4 regions of the Enterobacter chinensis genome follow, and region 4 is predicted to be linked to each of the others. Evidence: predicted binding sites of a transcription regulator. Region 4 holds the regulator's gene; each other region holds the start of a gene.
The links. The regulator PurR, encoded in region 4, represses purine synthesis genes. The targets are predictions, from matches to a motif close to CANGCAAACGTTTGCNTG.

Region 1 (4,199 bases), on a different contig from region 4:
CCTGTCGCCCGTCCTAACCTCAGGTAAGAAATGACTCTTCCTTAAAGCATAGCCAACGCTCTACACGACTCCTGATAAAAATAAGACATATGCGTTTTACTCCATGTAGTACGCAAAAAAAGGGGGTGAAAATCACCCCCCTGTAGTTAACAAATTATTACGCTAGCTGGCGCAGCATGCGGCGCAACGGCTCGGCGGCGCCCCATAAGAGCTGGTCACCGACGGTGAACGCGGAGAGATACTCCGGCCCCATGTTCAGCTTACGCAGGCGGCCAACCGGCGTGGTCAGCGTGCCGGTAACGGCCGCAGGGGTCAGTTCACGCATGGTGATATCACGATCGTTTGGCACCACTTTCGCCCACGGGTTGTGCGCGGCCAGCAGCTCTTCCACGGTCGGAATAGACACATCTTTTTTCAGTTTAATGGTGAAGGCCTGGCTGTGGCAGCGCAGCGCGCCGATGCGCACGCACAGACCGTCAACCGGAATGGTGTTCGCGGTCGCGAGAATTTTGTTGGTCTCAGCCTGGCCCTTCCACTCTTCGCGGGTCTGGCCGTTATCCAGCTGTTTGTCGATCCACGGGATCAGGCCACCGGCCAGCGGTACGCCGAAGTTATCCACCGGCAGTTCGCCGCTGCGGGTCAGTTGGGTGACTTTACGCTCGATATCCAGAATCGCGGACGCCGGGTTTGCCAGCTCGGTCGCGACGCTCTGGTGCAGCTGGCCCATCTGGGTCAGCAGCTCACGCATATGACGCGCGCCGCCGCCGGACGCCGCCTGGTAGGTCGCCACGGAGACCCACTCCACCAGGTCCTGCGCGAACAGGCCGCCGAGGGACATCAGCATCAGGCTGACGGTACAGTTACCGCCGACAAAGGTTTTCACGCCGTTGTTCAGGCCATCGGTGATCACGCCCTGGTTAACCGGGTCGAGAATAATGATGGCATCGTCTTTCATACGCAGCGAAGAGGCCGCGTCAATCCAGTAGCCCTGCCAGCCGCTTTCACGCAGCTTTGGATAGATTTCGTTGGTATAATCGCCGCCCTGGCACGTGACAATAATGTCGAGTGCCTTCAGCGCTTCCAGATCGTAAGCATCCTGCAACGTGCCTGTGGTACCACCAAAGGACGGTGCAGCCTGGCCGAGCTGGGAAGTGGAGAAGAAGACCGGGCGGATAGCGTCGAAATCGCGCTCTTCAACCATGCGTTGCATGAGTACAGAGCCGACCATACCGCGCCAGCCGATGAAACCAACGTTTTTCATAGCATTTTTTTCCTGCAGAGGGTGTGTGCTGTTTGTGCAAGCCAGTATTGAACTGGGATATGCTTCACATTACAAAATGCTGCCAAAGTCGCAAGCGAAATTAATCGATGATTGCCCGGCAATCAGAAAAAGAGCTAATCATCATAATAACCATAGAGAGTTTCAGGGATAATTTACATGAGTGAAATCATTTCCGCCGCGGTTTTATTGATCCTGATAATGGATCCGCTGGGAAACCTGCCGATCTTCATGTCGGTGCTGAAGCACACCGAGCCAAAGCGCCGCCGGGCGATCATGATCCGCGAGCTGCTTATCGCCCTGCTGGTGATGTTCATCTTCCTGTTTGCGGGTGAAAAAATTCTCGCGTTCCTGAACCTGCGCGCCGAAACCGTTTCGATTTCCGGCGGGATTATTCTGTTCCTGATCGCCATTAAGATGATTTTCCCGAGCGCGGAAGGCAGCAGCAGCGGCCTGCCTGCGGGTGAAGAGCCGTTTATTGTGCCGCTGGCGATTCCCCTCGTCGCCGGGCCGACCATTCTGGCCACGCTGATGCTGCTGTCACATCAGTATCCGAATCAGATGAGCCATCTGGTGATTGCCCTGCTGATCGCCTGGGGTGGGACATTTATTATCCTGCTGCAGTCGTCTCTGTTCCTGCGCCTGCTGGGAGAGAAAGGGGTGAACGCGCTGGAACGTCTGATGGGGCTGATTCTGGTGATGATGGCGACGCAGATGTTCCTGGACGGGATCCGGGCGTGGATGAAAGGATGACTTTCTCCCTCTCCCCGTGGGAGAGGGCATCAGGCCGCAGAGGCCGTATTTTTGCCGGGTGGCGGCTTTGCCTTACCCGGCCTACAAAACTTAACCCTTACGAATCAAATACCGGTACGGCAGCGCTTCAGTCTGCTGTGCCACCAGCTCATGCTCCATAAAAGTACAAAAACCGGGAATATCGCGCGTGGTGGCCGGGTCGTCGGCGATGATCAGCAGCGTTTCACCGGTCTGCATGTTGCGCACGGTTTTACGTACCATCATTACCGGTTCCGGGCAGCGAAGGCCCTGGGCATCAAGGGTGTGGTCTGGGCTGGAAAACAGGTCGGTCATGATCTTCTCGGTCAGGTAAAAACGGCTGTAGTTTACGCCCCGTTGCAGTCAATGCAAACCAGGTTAACGATTGCGTAAAAACTAACCATTGCAATGTCCTGCCAAAGCAGTATCATGCTGCGGTTTTTATTGGGTTCCCTCACCCCAACGTATAAAAAGGTCACAATATGACGCAGTTTTCTGAATCGCAGCGCGTAAAGGCGTTGTTCTGGCTTTCCCTTTTTCACCTGCTGGTGATTACCTCCAGTAACTATCTGGTGCAGCTCCCCATCTCCATTTTTGGTTTTCACACCACCTGGGGCGCGTTCAGTTTTCCGTTTATTTTCCTCGCCACGGATTTAACCGTACGTATCTTTGGTGCACCGCTGGCCCGCCGCATTATTTTTGCGGTCATGCTTCCGGCGCTGTTCATCTCGTACGTGGTTTCCTCTCTGTTTTATATGGGAAGCTGGCAGGGCTTTGAGGCGTTAACCCACTTCAACCTGTTTGTTGCCCGTATCGCCGCGGCGAGCTTTATGGCCTACGCGCTGGGGCAGATCCTCGACGTGCATGTGTTTAACCGCCTGCGTCAGAATCATCGCTGGTGGATGGCACCCACTGCCTCGACGCTGTTCGGTAACGTGAGCGATACGCTGGCCTTCTTTTTCATCGCCTTCTGGCGCAGCCCGGATGCCTTCATGGCCGAACACTGGATGGAAATCGCACTGGTGGACTACTGCTTCAAGGTGCTCATCAGCATTGTTTTCTTCCTGCCCATGTACGGCGTAATGCTGAATATGCTGCTGAAAAGGCTGGCAGATAAATCTGAAATCACGGCATTACATGCTGGTTAAGGGTTCGCTTTATCAGTTGTGATAAGATGAACGAATGAGCCGTTATGGCCGTTTATCGAAAGGAAGAAGTCAATGCGCAATCTGGTTAAATATGTCGGGATTGGCCTGCTGGTTGTGGGTCTTGCAGCCTGTGATAACAGCGACACGAAAACGCCTGCTCAGGGCGCATCCGCAGAGAGCAACGCGACCGGCCAGCCGGTGAATCTGATGGATGGCAAACTCAGTTTCTCTCTGCCAGCCGATATGACTGACCAGAGCGGCAAGCTGGGCACCCAGGCGAACAATATGCACGTTTACTCCGACGCAACCGGGCAGAAAGCGGTCATTGTGATTGTGGGCGACGACACCAGCGAAGACCTGGCCGTACTGTCCAAACGTCTGGAAGATCAGCAGCGCGGCCGCGATCCGCAGCTGCAGGTAGTCACCAATAAATCCATCGAGCTGAAAGGCCACACGCTGCAGCAGCTGGACAGCATCATCTCTGCAAAGGGCCAGACCGCCTACTCTTCCGTGGTGCTGGGCAAGGTTGATAACAAACTGCTGACCCTGCAGATCACCCTGCCTGCGGAAAACCAGCAGAAAGCGCAGACGGCAGCTGAAAACATCATTAACACCATCGTGATCCAGTAAGACTTCACGATGATGACGTGGCCTCCGGTGCCTGCACCGGAGGCCATTTTTTTAGCCGCCATGTCAGCATTAGGGCGATAACCACCAGGCCCGCCGCGGCAAGATAGATAACCGGAACCCCTGCCCAGGCCATCACCAGCCCCGCCAGCGGGCCGGTAATGCCTAAAGACATATCCATGAAGACCGTATAGGTCGCCAGCGCCGCCCCCTGGTTCTGCTGCGGCACGGCTTTTACCGCCACCACGCCCAGTGCCGGGAAGACCAGTGAAAAGCCCGCCCCCGCGAGGAACACACCCACTTTCGCAACCCAGGGCACCATGGCTATTCCGGTCAACAGCAGCCCGACAATCTCGACACTAAAGCAGATCATC
Region 2 (4,199 bases), on a different contig from region 4:
CGCGGGTCATCTTCGGCGTCTTACCGAGCAGAACGTCCAGCGGCAGATCGATAGGCTGGTTGTCGAAATGAGTGTCGCTTAAGGACAGGTGTTTCTCTTCGGTCGCTTCACCGATGACGGCATACGGCGCACGCTCGCGGCGGCACAGCTCGTCAAACAGCGGCAGCTGATCCGCGGCAACCGCCAGTACATAACGTTCCTGGGATTCGTTACACCAGATTTCCAGCGGGCTCATGCCTGGCTCATCGCTCAGGATATCGCGCAGGTTGAAACGGCCACCGCGACCGCCGTCGCTGACCAGCTCCGGCATGGCGTTAGACAGACCGCCCGCTCCGACGTCATGGATAAAGAGGATCGGGTTCGCTTCACCCAGCTGCCAGCAACGGTCGATCACTTCCTGGCAGCGACGTTCCATTTCCGGGTTATCGCGCTGAACGGACGCAAAGTCGAGATCCGCATCAGACTGACCGGAAGTCATAGAAGAAGCCGCTCCGCCGCCTAGGCCGATGTTCATTGCCGGGCCGCCCAGTACGATCAGCTTCGCGCCAACGACGATCTCGCCTTTCTGCACGTGATCGGCGCGAATGTTGCCGATCCCGCCCGCCAGCATGATCGGTTTGTGATAGCCGCGCAGCTCTTCGCCGTTGTGGCTGTCCACTTTCTCTTCATAGGTACGGAAGTAACCGTTCAGCGCCGGGCGACCAAATTCGTTGTTAAACGCCGCGCCGCCCAGTGGGCCGTCTGTCATGATGTCCAGCGCGGTCACAATGCGTTCTGGCTTGCCGAAATCTTCTTCCCACGGCTGCTCGAAGCCCGGGATACGCAGGTTGGAAACGGAGAAACCGACCAGACCTGCTTTTGGTTTAGCACCACGACCGGTCGCACCTTCATCACGGATTTCACCGCCGGAGCCGGTCGCCGCACCCGGCCACGGGGAGATGGCCGTCGGGTGGTTATGGGTTTCGACTTTCATCAGGATATGCGCAGGTTCCTGATGGAAATCATAGCGCCCTGCTTCACGATCGGCGAAGAAGCGGCCCACCTCGGAACCTTCCATCACCGCGGCGTTGTCTTTGTAAGCAGACAGCACGTGGTCAGGGGTTTTCTCCATGGTGTTTTTAATCATTTTGAACAGCGACTTTGGCTGCTGTTCGCCGTCGATGACCCAGTCGGCATTGAAAATCTTATGGCGGCAGTGCTCAGAGTTTGCCTGCGCGAACATGTAGAGTTCGATGTCGTTCGGGTTACGGTTCAGCTTAACAAACGCATCCTGCAGGTAGTCGATTTCGTCTTCTGCCAGTGCCAGACCAAGACGCAGGTTAGCGTCAATCAGCGCCTGACGGCCCTGCCCCAGCAGATCCACGCTCTGTACTGGCGCAGGCTGGTGGTGGGAGAAAAGCTTCTGCGCGTCATCGAGAGAGGCAAACACACTCTCCATCATGCGATCGTGCAGTTCAGCCGCAACCGCCTGCCACTGTGTTTCGCTCAGGGTAGAGGCTTCCACGTAGTACGCCACGCCGCGTTCCAGACGATTAATCTGACTCAGGCCACAGTTGTGGGCGATGTCGGTGGCTTTGGAAGACCAGGGGGAGATGGTGCCCGGACGAGGCGTCGCAAGGATCAGTTTGCCGGTTGGCGTATGGCTGCTCAGGCTTGGGCCATACTTGAGCAGGCGTTCCAGCTGTACGCGCTCCTCTGCATTCAGGGGGGCATTCAGGTCAGCAAAATGGACATACTCAGCGTAAATATTGCTTACCGGAAGGTCGGCCGCCTGAAAACGTGCCAGCAGTTTAGTGATACGGAAGGCAGACAGTGCAGGCGAACCACGCAGAATTTCCATCATAAGTCTCTCGTCTTCGAAGCGCCGGGGCGCTTACAGTGTGCGCAAGGGGGGAAAACGGGCGTCATTATAAAGAATCCTGAGCGTCGACGAAACCGTTTGCGTCGAAATAAAATCTGCACAGACGTTTAACAATAGATGTGACCTGTATCTCTAATTGGTTGCCAAGTGACGCAAGTTTACGCAAAATGCCGCTCATTCAATGGCAAACCTTATTGTTAACATGGCTACAGCAGACTGAGGCAACCGGCGTCGCAGAGAATTAACTAATTGAAAAAATTAAAGATTAATTATCTGCTCATCGGCATTGTAACGTTGCTGCTGGCAGTGGCCCTCTGGCCTTCCATCCCCTGGTTCGGCAAAGCCGAAAACCGCATCGCCGCCATTCAGGAGCGGGGGGAATTGCGCGTCAGTACCCTCAACTCCCCGCTGATTTACAGCGACATCAACGGCAAAATCATTGGTCTGGATTATGAACTGGCGCAACAGTTCGCCGATTATCTTGGCGTGAAGCTTAAAATCACCGTCCGCCAGAATATCAACCAGCTGTTTGATGACCTTGATAACGACGATGCCGATATGCTGGCCGCCGGGCTGGTCTATAACAGCGAGCGCAGCAAGAACTACCAGCCAGGCCCGACCTACTACTCCGTTTCACAGCAGCTGGTTTACCGCGTCGGGAGCCTGCGCCCGCGCTCGCTGGCGTCGATTAACGATCGGCAGTTGACCATTGCCCCCGGCCATGTGGTGATTGACGATCTGCGTGAGCTCAAGGAGAAGAAATATCCGGACCTGAGCTGGAAGGTGGATACGAAACTCGGCACGACGGAGCTGCTGGAGCAGGTTAAAGATCAGAAAGTGCCCTACACCATCGCCGATTCGGTTGCGATCAGCCTGTTCCAGCGCGTGCATCCTGAAATCGCCGTGGCGCTGGACGTCACCGACGAGCAGCCCGTGACCTGGTTTACCCAGCTCGACGGCGATCAGACCCTCTCTGCCGCGATGCTCGATTTCTTCAACACCATCAATGAAGACGGTACCCTGGCACGTCTCGAGGAGAAGTACCTCGGCCACGGTGATGACTTTGACTACGTTGACACCCGCAGCTTCCTGCGCGCGGTAGACAGCGTCCTGCCGGACCTGCAGCCGTTGTTCGAAAAATACGCCCAGGAGATTGACTGGAAACTGCTGGCGGCTATCTCCTACCAGGAATCCCACTGGGATACTCAGGCCACCTCTCCCACGGGCGTACGTGGTTTGATGATGTTAACCAAAAATACCGCGCTGAGCCTTGGCGTGAATGACCGTACCGATGCAGAACAGAGCATCAGCGGCGGCGCGCGCTACCTGCAGGATATGATGGCCAAAGTACCGGAAACAGTGCCGGAAGAAGAGCGGATCTGGTTCGCGCTGGCGGCCTACAATATGGGCTACGCGCACATGCTTGATGCGCGAGCGCTGACGGCGAAAACGAAAGGTAACCCGGACAGCTGGTCAGACGTAAAACAGCGCCTGCCGCTGCTGAGCCAGAAGCCATGGTATAACAAGCTGACATACGGCTATGCGCGCGGCCATGAAGCCTACGCTTACGTGGAAAATATCCGTAAATATCAGATTAGCCTGGTCGGGTATCTGCTGGAGAAAGAGAAAGAGGCGACTGAAGCAAAACAGCTGGCTCAAAGTTACCCGGTCGTAGCACCGGACGAACTTAATCGTCCGACAGCTTCAATTCTGCCTTTTGCTGCTTTTTCTGCTGACGGCGCATTCGAAAGAAATCGCTTAATAGCCCCGAACACTCTGGTGCAAGCACCCCACCGATAGTCTTCACCAGGTGGTTCATCCCAGGATGACCCAGCACGTCCATCAGTGAACCGGCCGCACCGGTTTTTTCATCCCGCGCCCCGAAGACCAACGTACCGATTCGGCCGTGCACCATCGCGCCGGAACACATCACGCACGGCTCCAGCGTCACATACAGCGTGGTATCAAGCAGGCGATAGTTTTGCAGCACCAGTCCCCCCTGACGAAGCGCCATGATTTCGGCGTGAGCGGTAGGGTCGTGGCGGCCAATGGGACGGTTCCACCCTTCGCCAATCACCTGATTATTGTGGATCAGCACGGCGCCCACGGGCACTTCGCCCTCGTCCCAGGCGCGCTGAGCGAGCGTAAGCGCATGGCGCATCCAGTATTCATGTGAGAATTCAGGGTTGGACAACGGTTGATACTCCAGTCTAAAAGCGGGCGGCATTATACACAGCCCCTATAGATAAGACTATTCGAGTTGCTGTAGTTTGCCTTCGGGCGTGACGCGCCAGCGATGCTGGCAAAAATAGAGCAGCGGGTTGTCCTGTTTGCTGTC
Region 3 (4,199 bases), on a different contig from region 4:
TTCAGACTCATGATTTTGTTCCTTCTTTGCCTGCGGGTTGCCAGATACGTTCACGAATATCCACCTGCTTAGGAACCAGGTGATTTTGATAGAAGAGGTCAGCGGTTTGTTGCTGAAGTGCGGCGACGTGCGCGTCCACAGGCGTAATGGTGGTCGGCGGACGATGGCTGAGATAGCTCGCAATCACCGGTTCAGGCAAGCCCATGGTTTTCGCCAGCAGGGCAATACTCGCCTGACGCTGGCTCTGGGTCAGCGCATCGGCCTGGGTAAAGGTATCAAGGACACCCTGAATAAATGCACCGTTCTTTTCCGCATACGGCCTTGCGGCAAGGTAGAACGAACCGGTCTGTTTCAGCGTGGTGCCATCTTTAAGTACCCGCACGCCGCCCTGTAGCAGTGCGGCGGAGTAGTACGGATCCCAGATGGCCCAGGCATCAACGTTCTTCTGCTGGAACGCGGCGCGGGCGTCGGCGGGCGTCAGGTAAACAGGCTGAATATCAGTGAACTTGAGCCCGGCTTCCTGCAGGGCGCGCAGCAGCAGGTTATGCGAGCTGGAACCTTTCTGGAACGCGACTTTATGACCTTTAAGATCGGCGACGCTTTTAATGTCGCTATTTTCAGGGACAAGAATCACTTCTGCCTTCGGTTTGGGCGGCTCAACGCCGACATAGACGAGGTCCGCCCCCGCGGCCTGGGCGAATATCGGCGGGATATCGCCTGTACTGCCGAGATCGATACTGCCAACGTTCAGGGCCTCCAGCATCTGGGGACCTGCAGGGAACTCAACCCAGGAGAATTTGGTGTCCGGGAAGCGTTTTTCCAGAAGCTGGTGGCTTTTTGCCAGCACCATGCTCACGCTGCCTTTTTGATAACCAATGCGTAAACTTTCAGGTGATGTTTCTGCAGCATGGGCCAGCGACGTAAGCGCCATCAGACCTGCCAGCCCGATACGGGTTAACGTTTTAAACATGGGCGACTCCTTGAGGCTGATCAAACGCCGGGGCCTGGATATCCCTGCGGTGCAGGGCATGCCAGAAGGTTTCCAGAGCGTTATCGAGGCGGGTTTGCAGATTTGGCGTAAAGTGAGGTTTGTGCTGATAGTCAATGACCTGGGAGTCATCCGCGAAGACGCCGTGGAGGATCTCCTGCGCTTTCAACGCGTTCAGGACCGGCTTCAGGGCATAATCCACCGCCAGTAAATGGGCCACTGTGCCGCCTGTGGCCAGGGGCAACACCACTTTGCCATCCAGCGCGCGTTCGGGAAGCAGGTCAAGCAGGGTTTTCAGTGCACCGGAAAAAGAGGCTTTATAAATAGGCGTTGCCACGATTAAACCGTCAGCGCCTTTAAGCTGTTCCGTCAGGGTTTTGAGCGCGGGGCTGTCAAAACGAGCGTAGAGCAGATCCTCAGGTTCGAAGTTATGCAGGTTCCAGTGGCACACTTCCACATCCAGGGCATGGAGCTTTTCACGGGCATATTCCAGCAGGGCGCTGGAACGCGAAGGGAATCGTGGACTTCCGGCCAGAGTAATGACGCGCATACTTCCTCCTTATAACTAATTGTTTGCTTTTATCTAACATTCATAACAATTTTCAGGAGTGTGACACCGCGCGGTTATTCCACTAAATGATTTATCTGCAATTAAAATGCGAAAAAGAGCATAAGAAATGCCTCACCAGGTAAACGATTGCGTTTTACGCGGGTTTTTTGCCGCAGGTCAATTCCCTTTCGCGCTGCGATCGCCCATAATCCCCTCCCGGTTTGCACACCGGGAATCCAGGAGAGTTCATGTACTACCCCTTCGTTCGTAAAGCCCTTTTCCAGCTCGACCCTGAGCGCGCTCATGAATTTACATTCCAGCAATTACGTCGTATTACCGGAACGCCGCTGGCCGCTCTGGTGCGTCAGAATGTGCCGGAAAAACCTGTGCAGTGCATGGGTCTGACCTTTAAAAACCCGCTGGGTCTGGCGGCCGGTCTGGACAAAAATGGCGAGTGCATTGACGCCCTGGGCGCAATGGGCTTTGGCTCCCTCGAAATCGGTACCGTCACCCCGCGCCCGCAGCCGGGAAATGACAAGCCGCGCCTGTTCCGTCTGGTTGAAGCCGAAGGGCTGATCAACCGCATGGGTTTCAACAACCACGGTGTTGATTACCTTGTTGAGAACGTAAAAAAAGCCCATTTTGATGGGATATTAGGTATCAATATCGGCAAAAATAAAGATACGCCGGTTGAACAAGGTAAAGATGACTATCTGATTTGTATGGAAAAAGTCTACGCCTATGCCGGTTATATTGCGGTGAATATTTCCTCACCCAATACCCCGGGGCTGCGTTCCTTACAATATGGCGAAGCGCTGGACGATCTTCTGAGTGCCATTAAAAATAAACAAAATGAGCTCCAGGCGATCCACCATAAATATGTTCCGGTGGCGGTTAAGATCGCCCCGGATCTTTCTGCTGAAGAATTGATCCAGGTTGCCGACAGTTTAGTTCGTCATAATATTGATGGCGTGATTGCAACCAATACCACGCTCGATCGTTCCCTCGTTCAGGGAATGAAAAACTGTGACGAAGCGGGTGGGTTAAGTGGCCGCCCGGTACAATTAAAAAGCACCGAAATTATTCGCGCCCTGTCTGCTGAATTAAAAGGACGCCTGCCGATTATTGGCGTTGGCGGCATTGACTCAGTGATTGCTGCACGCGAGAAGATGGCGGCGGGAGCATCGCTGGTGCAAATTTATTCCGGCTTTATTTTTAAAGGGCCGCAGTTGATTAAAGAAATCGTTACGCATATCTAATCTTTTTTCCTAATCAGACAACCAGGGCTTTATTTCCAGCCCTGGTTGTTTTATATTCCGTCATTGTTGCTTATTTAGACATTATGGTCTTTTATTAATGTTGTTATAAACGAGGCGGCAAACAGGACATTTTTAGAACAGGACGTTTGGGGACGGGAGAGAGACATGCGTATTAAACCTGACGATAACTGGCGCTGGTATTTTTGCGACGAGCATGACCGAATGATGCTTGATTTAGCCAATGGCATGTTGTTTCGTTCTCGTTTTGCCCGTCGAATGTTAACCCCGGACGCGTTTTCCCCGTCAGGCTTTTGCGTTGATGACGCTGCGCTTTATTTCTCCTTTGAGGAAAAATGCCGCGATCTGGTTCTCTCTAAAGAGCAGCGTGCCGAACTGGTATTAAATGCCCTGGTGGCTATCCGTTTCCTGAAACCGCAAATGCCAAAAAGCTGGCATTTCCTTGCGCACGGTATGAACTGGACCCCGGCAACGGGTGATGCAGCCAGCGTAAATCTGAGCGATACCGCAGAAGAGGTGAGCCTGCTGGTGGTAGAGCCAGGAGACAATGCCGCGCTCTGTTTGCTGGCGCAGCCCGGCGTGACGATTGCCGGGCGGACGATGCAGCTAGGAGATGCCATTAAGGTGATGAACGACAGGCTGAAGCCCCAGCTTCGCGTGGATGCCTTCAGCCTGGAACAGGCTGTTTAAGCCTCCAGCTGTACCGATGTTTTTGGGATACAGCTGCAGCACAGAATGGTCCCGTCTTCAGCAATCGCAGATTTTTTCAGCGCACTGACCTCGCCCTCTACCAGCTTGATTCGACAGCAGCCACAGATCCCAGCGCGACAGGAATACGGTATGCGGATCCCCGCTTGTTCCAGTTGCTCAAGCAAAACCTGCTGGTTATTACCCCGAATGACGTTGCCCTGCCAGTGAATATCAACCGCTGAGCTGATCGGCGTCTCAACGTCGACGAATTCCTCCTCCTGACCTGAGCCGTACACTCTTGCTGGCCCTCGGGCAAGTATCTCTACCTCATCACCAACGCGGATAGCGCCGCTGGAGCGCGGGATCAGGTTCTGACCGAAATCAACATCGCCGTTGTCCTGCGCGGTACGGAATGACTGTAATGTTTTCAGCGGCTCGCCGGAAGGGTGCTTCAGGCCTTTCTCCGGGCTCACGGTGGTAAAGATACAGCGGCTGCATGGCTTAACCACGTCGAAAATGACGCTGCCGATGCGGATCACTTTCCAGGTGTCTTCTTCCCAGGCGTCGGCACCCGTCACCACCAGGTTCGGACGGAACTGTTCCATCTGAACGCTGGCTTTGCAGCGGTGCTGCAGGTCGCGCAGTGAAGCTTCATTGGTGAGCAGGAAAGGGAAACCATCTGCAAAGGAGAGCG
Region 4 (4,199 bases):
AGGCTGCTTCTGGCTGTTTACGACCCGACATCATCACCAGCAGCAGGCCGAGCGTGGCAATGATTGCCCCCATCACCGGCACAAAGCTGTACCCCAGTCCCCCTGAAATCACGGCCCCACCGGCCGCGGCACCGAGCGCATTACCCAGGTTGAAGGCACCAATATTGACCGAAGAAGAGAGGCCAGGCGCCTCATGCGCGACGCGCATTACGCGCATCTGCAGCGGCGGAACCACAGCAAAGGTAGCGGCACCCCATACGACCATCGCAACGGCGGCCCCATACTCATTACGTGCCAGCCATGGAATGGCGATCATGATGACAATCAGCAGAGTTAAGAAACCCTTCAGCGTCCCGCTCACGGAACGGTCGGCAAATTTCCCACCGAGATAGTTGCCAATCGAGAAGCCCACGCCAATCAGCACCAGCATTGCGGTGACAAAAAGAGGCGTCGCGTGGGTGATGTCATGCAATACCGGCGAAATATAGGTGTAAAGGGTGAACATCGCCCCAGCCCCCAGCACGGTGGTGAGCAGCGCGGAGAGCACCTGTGGGCGCATCAGCACCGACAGTTCCCGGCGCACGTCAGGACGTTCCCCCGCGCTGCCTTTCGGCAAGGAGAAGAACAGTGCCACCATCGCGAGCACGCCCAGCCCGGCCGTCGCCAGGAAGGACATACGCCAGCCAATCACTTCTCCCAGCCAGGTTGCCGCCGGCACCCCGCCAATGTTGGCAATCGTCAGGCCCATAAACATAGTCGCCACGGCGCTCGCCTGCTTGTGCTTTGGTACCACGCTTGCCGCCACAACCGACCCCAGCCCAAAGAACGCGCCGTGGTTAAGGCTTGTCAGAATGCGTGACAGCATCAGTGTGGTGTAGTCCGGCGAAATGGCGGAAAGCACGTTGCCCAGGGTGAAAATCGCCATCAGGAAAATCAGCGCATTGCGACGCGCGCGGTGCGAAAGCAGAAGCGTCATCAGCGGCGCCCCTACCATTACGCCAATAGCGTAGGCGCTGATTAACATGCCTGCAGCAGGGATCGAAACGTCCACACCCCGGGCAATAACAGGCAGTAACCCCATCGGGGAGAATTCAGTGGTGCCAATCCCAAAAGCGCCAATCGCCAGGGCCAGCAGGGGAAAATTGATTTTCATGCGTCAACTCCGGATGCCGTGTCATGTGGTGACACAGAACAAAGAAGCAGAAAGCATGACATCAATCACAAAAAATGAGAAGTTAACAAAATGGCAAAAGATTTTTGCATGAGAAGTAACAATCGGGGCGATCGGGAGGGAGAACGCTCTCCCTCCGCGTAAATCAGTGCAGCGCAGCCGTCAGACCAGCAGCGACAATCAGAGCCAGCACAATAATGGTGGTGAACAGCGAAAACTTCAGATCGGAACTCATCAATTTTTCTCCTTTTAATCCCCCCACGAAAAGTGAGCCTGCTCATTTTTGCACAGTTTACGTCAAAAATCTTCCTGGATTTAAACTGATAACCACTTTACCTCTTCCCCTTTTCATCAAGATAGGACAAAATTCCACGCTAAATTTATTAGCGTACCGGCCATTGACCCCCTCCTGACGTCCCGTGTCGTTTTCCCGGCGTGCCGCAACTCAACATTGCGAAATAAGGGTGAGAGAAGGCAAACGTTTACCTTCAAGTTTTTCAGGAGCTTAGGATATGGTCTGGAGTGACATTTAATGGCAACAATTAAAGACGTAGCAAAACGCGCAAACGTTTCCACTACAACCGTATCACATGTTATTAACAAAACCCGCTTCGTAGCGGAAGAGACGCGCAATGCCGTCTGGGCAGCGATCAAAGAGCTGCACTATTCGCCAAGTGCCGTTGCGCGTAGCCTGAAGGTTAATCACACCAAGTCCATTGGATTGCTGGCAACCAGCAGTGAAGCGGCCTATTTTGCCGAAATCATTGAAGCGGTAGAGAAAAACTGCTTCCAGAAAGGCTATACCCTGATTCTGGGCAACGCGTGGAACAGCATTGAAAAACAGCGCGCCTACCTGTCGATGATGGCGCAAAAGCGCGTTGATGGTCTGCTGGTGATGTGTTCCGAGTATCCGGAATCCGTGCTGTCGATGCTGGAAGAGTATCGCCATATTCCGATGGTGGTGATGGACTGGGGCGAAGCGCGCGCGGACTTCACCGATTCCGTCATCGATAACGCCTTTGAAGGCGGCTATATGGCCGGTCGTTACCTGATCGAACGCGGTCACCGCGAGATTGGCGTGATCCCGGGTCCGCTGGAGCGCAACACCGGCGCGGGCCGTCTGGCCGGTTTCATGAAAGCGATGGAAGAAGCGCTGATCAACGTGCCGGAAAACTGGATCGTGCAGGGTGACTTTGAGCCGGAATCGGGCTACCGCGCAATGCAGCAGATCGTCTCCCAGCAGCACCGTCCGACCGCCGTTTTCTGCGGAGGTGACATCATGGCCATGGGCGCGCTCTGCGCAGCCGATGAACTGGGTCTGCGCGTACCGCAGGATATTTCCGTGATCGGGTATGACAACGTGCGTAACGCGCGTTACTTCACGCCAGCGTTGACCACCATTCACCAGCCGAAAGATTCGCTGGGCGAAACGGCCTTCAATATGCTGATGGACAGGATCGTCAACAAACGTGAAGAGTCGCAGTCCATTGAAGTTCACCCGCGCCTTATCGAACGCCGTTCCGTAGCGGATGGTCCGTTCCGCGACTACCGTCGTTAATCGCTCTACGGGGCCAGCTACGCTGGCTCCCGTAACCATTCCCGGTTAAGCGTTTCGCTGTCTCCCAGATAATCCAGAAGCCACGCCATGGCGGGCGAGACGTCACTTTGCTGCCAGGTGAGGCAGCAGGCCGCATCCGGGAATGGATTCTCCAACGTCAGTTCAACCCATTCTCCGGTATCGATTCTGGGGCGCGCAAAATGAACGGGCACCATCGCGACGCACAGTCCGGCACTGAGGCACGTTGCCGACGATTCCCAGTCAGGTGCCACCACCCTCCGCTGGTTATCCAGCAGCCAGGTGATACGCTTGGGCAATGAACGCGAGGTATCCTCCAGCACCAGAGACGGCCAGTTGCGTAATGTATCGTCGCTCAACGGCCCTTCCATCGCCGCCAATGGATGATCGCTTGCCACCACGCACTTCCAGCTCAGCATGCCCATATCTCGGAAGGCGTACCGCCCCCCGACCGGGATCGCCTGCGTGGCGCCAATCGCCATCTCTGCCCTGCCGTCCGCCAGCGCATCCCAGACGCCGTTGAACACCTCCTGCGAGACCCGCAGCTCGACATCAGAGAAATGACGATAGAAATCGACGAGCATTTGCCGGGTGCGATCCGGCTTAACGATGTTATCCACCGCGATGGAAAGATGTCCTCGCCAGCCGTTAGCGATCTGCTGACACTGTTCACGGGTGATCTGCATTTTTTTGATAACAGAACGCCCTTCCTTTAAAAACCACGCGCCTGCGGGCGTTAATTCCACATCACGATGTCGCCGTTCAAACAGCGGAACCGCCAGCCATTCCTCAAGCTGACGCACGGTGTAGCTGATAGCCGAAGGGACGCGGTGCAACTCCTGCGCCGCACCGCTAAAGCTGCCGTTACGCGCGACAGCATCGACTACTTCAAGAGAATAATCTGACCACATTTTCTGCCTGCAAAATTTTTGAATGCACCCGCCAAATATTAGCGTTTCACAAGCGGCTTTGCACTCCCTACACTCAGCGCCAACGTACACCTGCCTCCTTAAGGAGAATAAAATAATGCAACCCAGGAAAGGTTTTTTAGTCTGGCTCGGCGGCTTAAGCGTGCTGGGCTTTTTGGCCACCGATATGTACCTGCCGGCTTTCGCCGCTATGCAGGAAGATTTGCAAACGCCTGCCGCGGCCATCAGCGCCAGCCTGAGTTTGTTCCTAGCCGGTTTTGCTTTCGCACAGCTGCTCTGGGGACCACTCTCGGATCGCTTTGGTCGTAAACCAGTATTACTGCTGGGTCTGGCCATTTTTGCCGTTGGCTGCCTGGGGATGTTATGGGTACGCGACGCCACCTGGCTGCTGGTGCTGCGCTTTATTCAGGCTGTGGGCGTCTGTGCCGCGGCCGTGACCTGGCAGGCGCTGGTCACCGACTACTACCCGGCTAACCGCACAAACCGTATTTTCGCCACCATAATGCCGCTCGTGGGTCTCTCA

Region 1: tusA (sulfurtransferase TusA) is a predicted target of PurR. The motif match lies at 2,425-2,442, and genes of this name have one in related genera.
Region 2: purL (phosphoribosylformylglycinamidine synthase) is a predicted target of PurR. The motif match lies at 1,929-1,946, and genes of this name have one in related genera.
Region 3: pyrD (quinone-dependent dihydroorotate dehydrogenase) is a predicted target of PurR. The motif match lies at 1,675-1,692, and genes of this name have one in related genera.

The regions. Positions count from the first base shown of each region.
Region 1 is NZ_JARDVI010000008.1:117,895-122,093, forward strand. Features, by position in the region: gene asd (aspartate-semialdehyde dehydrogenase) at 158-1,261, opposite strand; gene yhgN (NAAT family transporter YhgN) at 1,439-2,032, shown strand; gene tusA (sulfurtransferase TusA) at 2,123-2,365, opposite strand; gene PYW49_RS21215 (7-cyano-7-deazaguanine/7-aminomethyl-7-deazaguanine transporter) at 2,533-3,198, shown strand; gene PYW49_RS21220 (DcrB family lipoprotein) at 3,271-3,828, shown strand; gene PYW49_RS21225 (MFS transporter) at 3,833-4,199, opposite strand, start outside.
Region 2 is NZ_JARDVI010000004.1:27,824-32,022, reverse strand. Features, by position in the region: gene purL (phosphoribosylformylglycinamidine synthase) at 1-1,843, opposite strand, end outside; gene mltF (membrane-bound lytic murein transglycosylase MltF) at 2,111-3,661, shown strand; gene tadA (tRNA adenosine(34) deaminase TadA) at 3,549-4,088, opposite strand; gene yfhb (phosphatidylglycerophosphatase C) at 4,113-4,199, opposite strand, start outside.
Region 3 is NZ_JARDVI010000002.1:164,392-168,590, reverse strand. Features, by position in the region: gene ssuD (FMNH2-dependent alkanesulfonate monooxygenase) at 1-11, opposite strand, end outside; gene PYW49_RS05790 (sulfonate ABC transporter substrate-binding protein) at 8-970, opposite strand; gene ssuE (NADPH-dependent FMN reductase) at 963-1,538, opposite strand; gene pyrD (quinone-dependent dihydroorotate dehydrogenase) at 1,787-2,797, shown strand; gene zapC (cell division protein ZapC) at 2,963-3,505, shown strand; gene PYW49_RS05770 (YcbX family protein) at 3,502-4,199, opposite strand, start outside.
Region 4 is NZ_JARDVI010000001.1:245,229-249,427, reverse strand. Features, by position in the region: gene PYW49_RS01285 (MFS transporter) at 1-1,153, opposite strand, end outside; gene cydH (cytochrome bd-I oxidase subunit CydH) at 1,317-1,406, opposite strand; gene purR (HTH-type transcriptional repressor PurR) at 1,704-2,729, shown strand; gene punR (DNA-binding transcriptional activator PunR) at 2,747-3,658, opposite strand; gene punC (purine nucleoside transporter PunC) at 3,774-4,199, shown strand, end outside.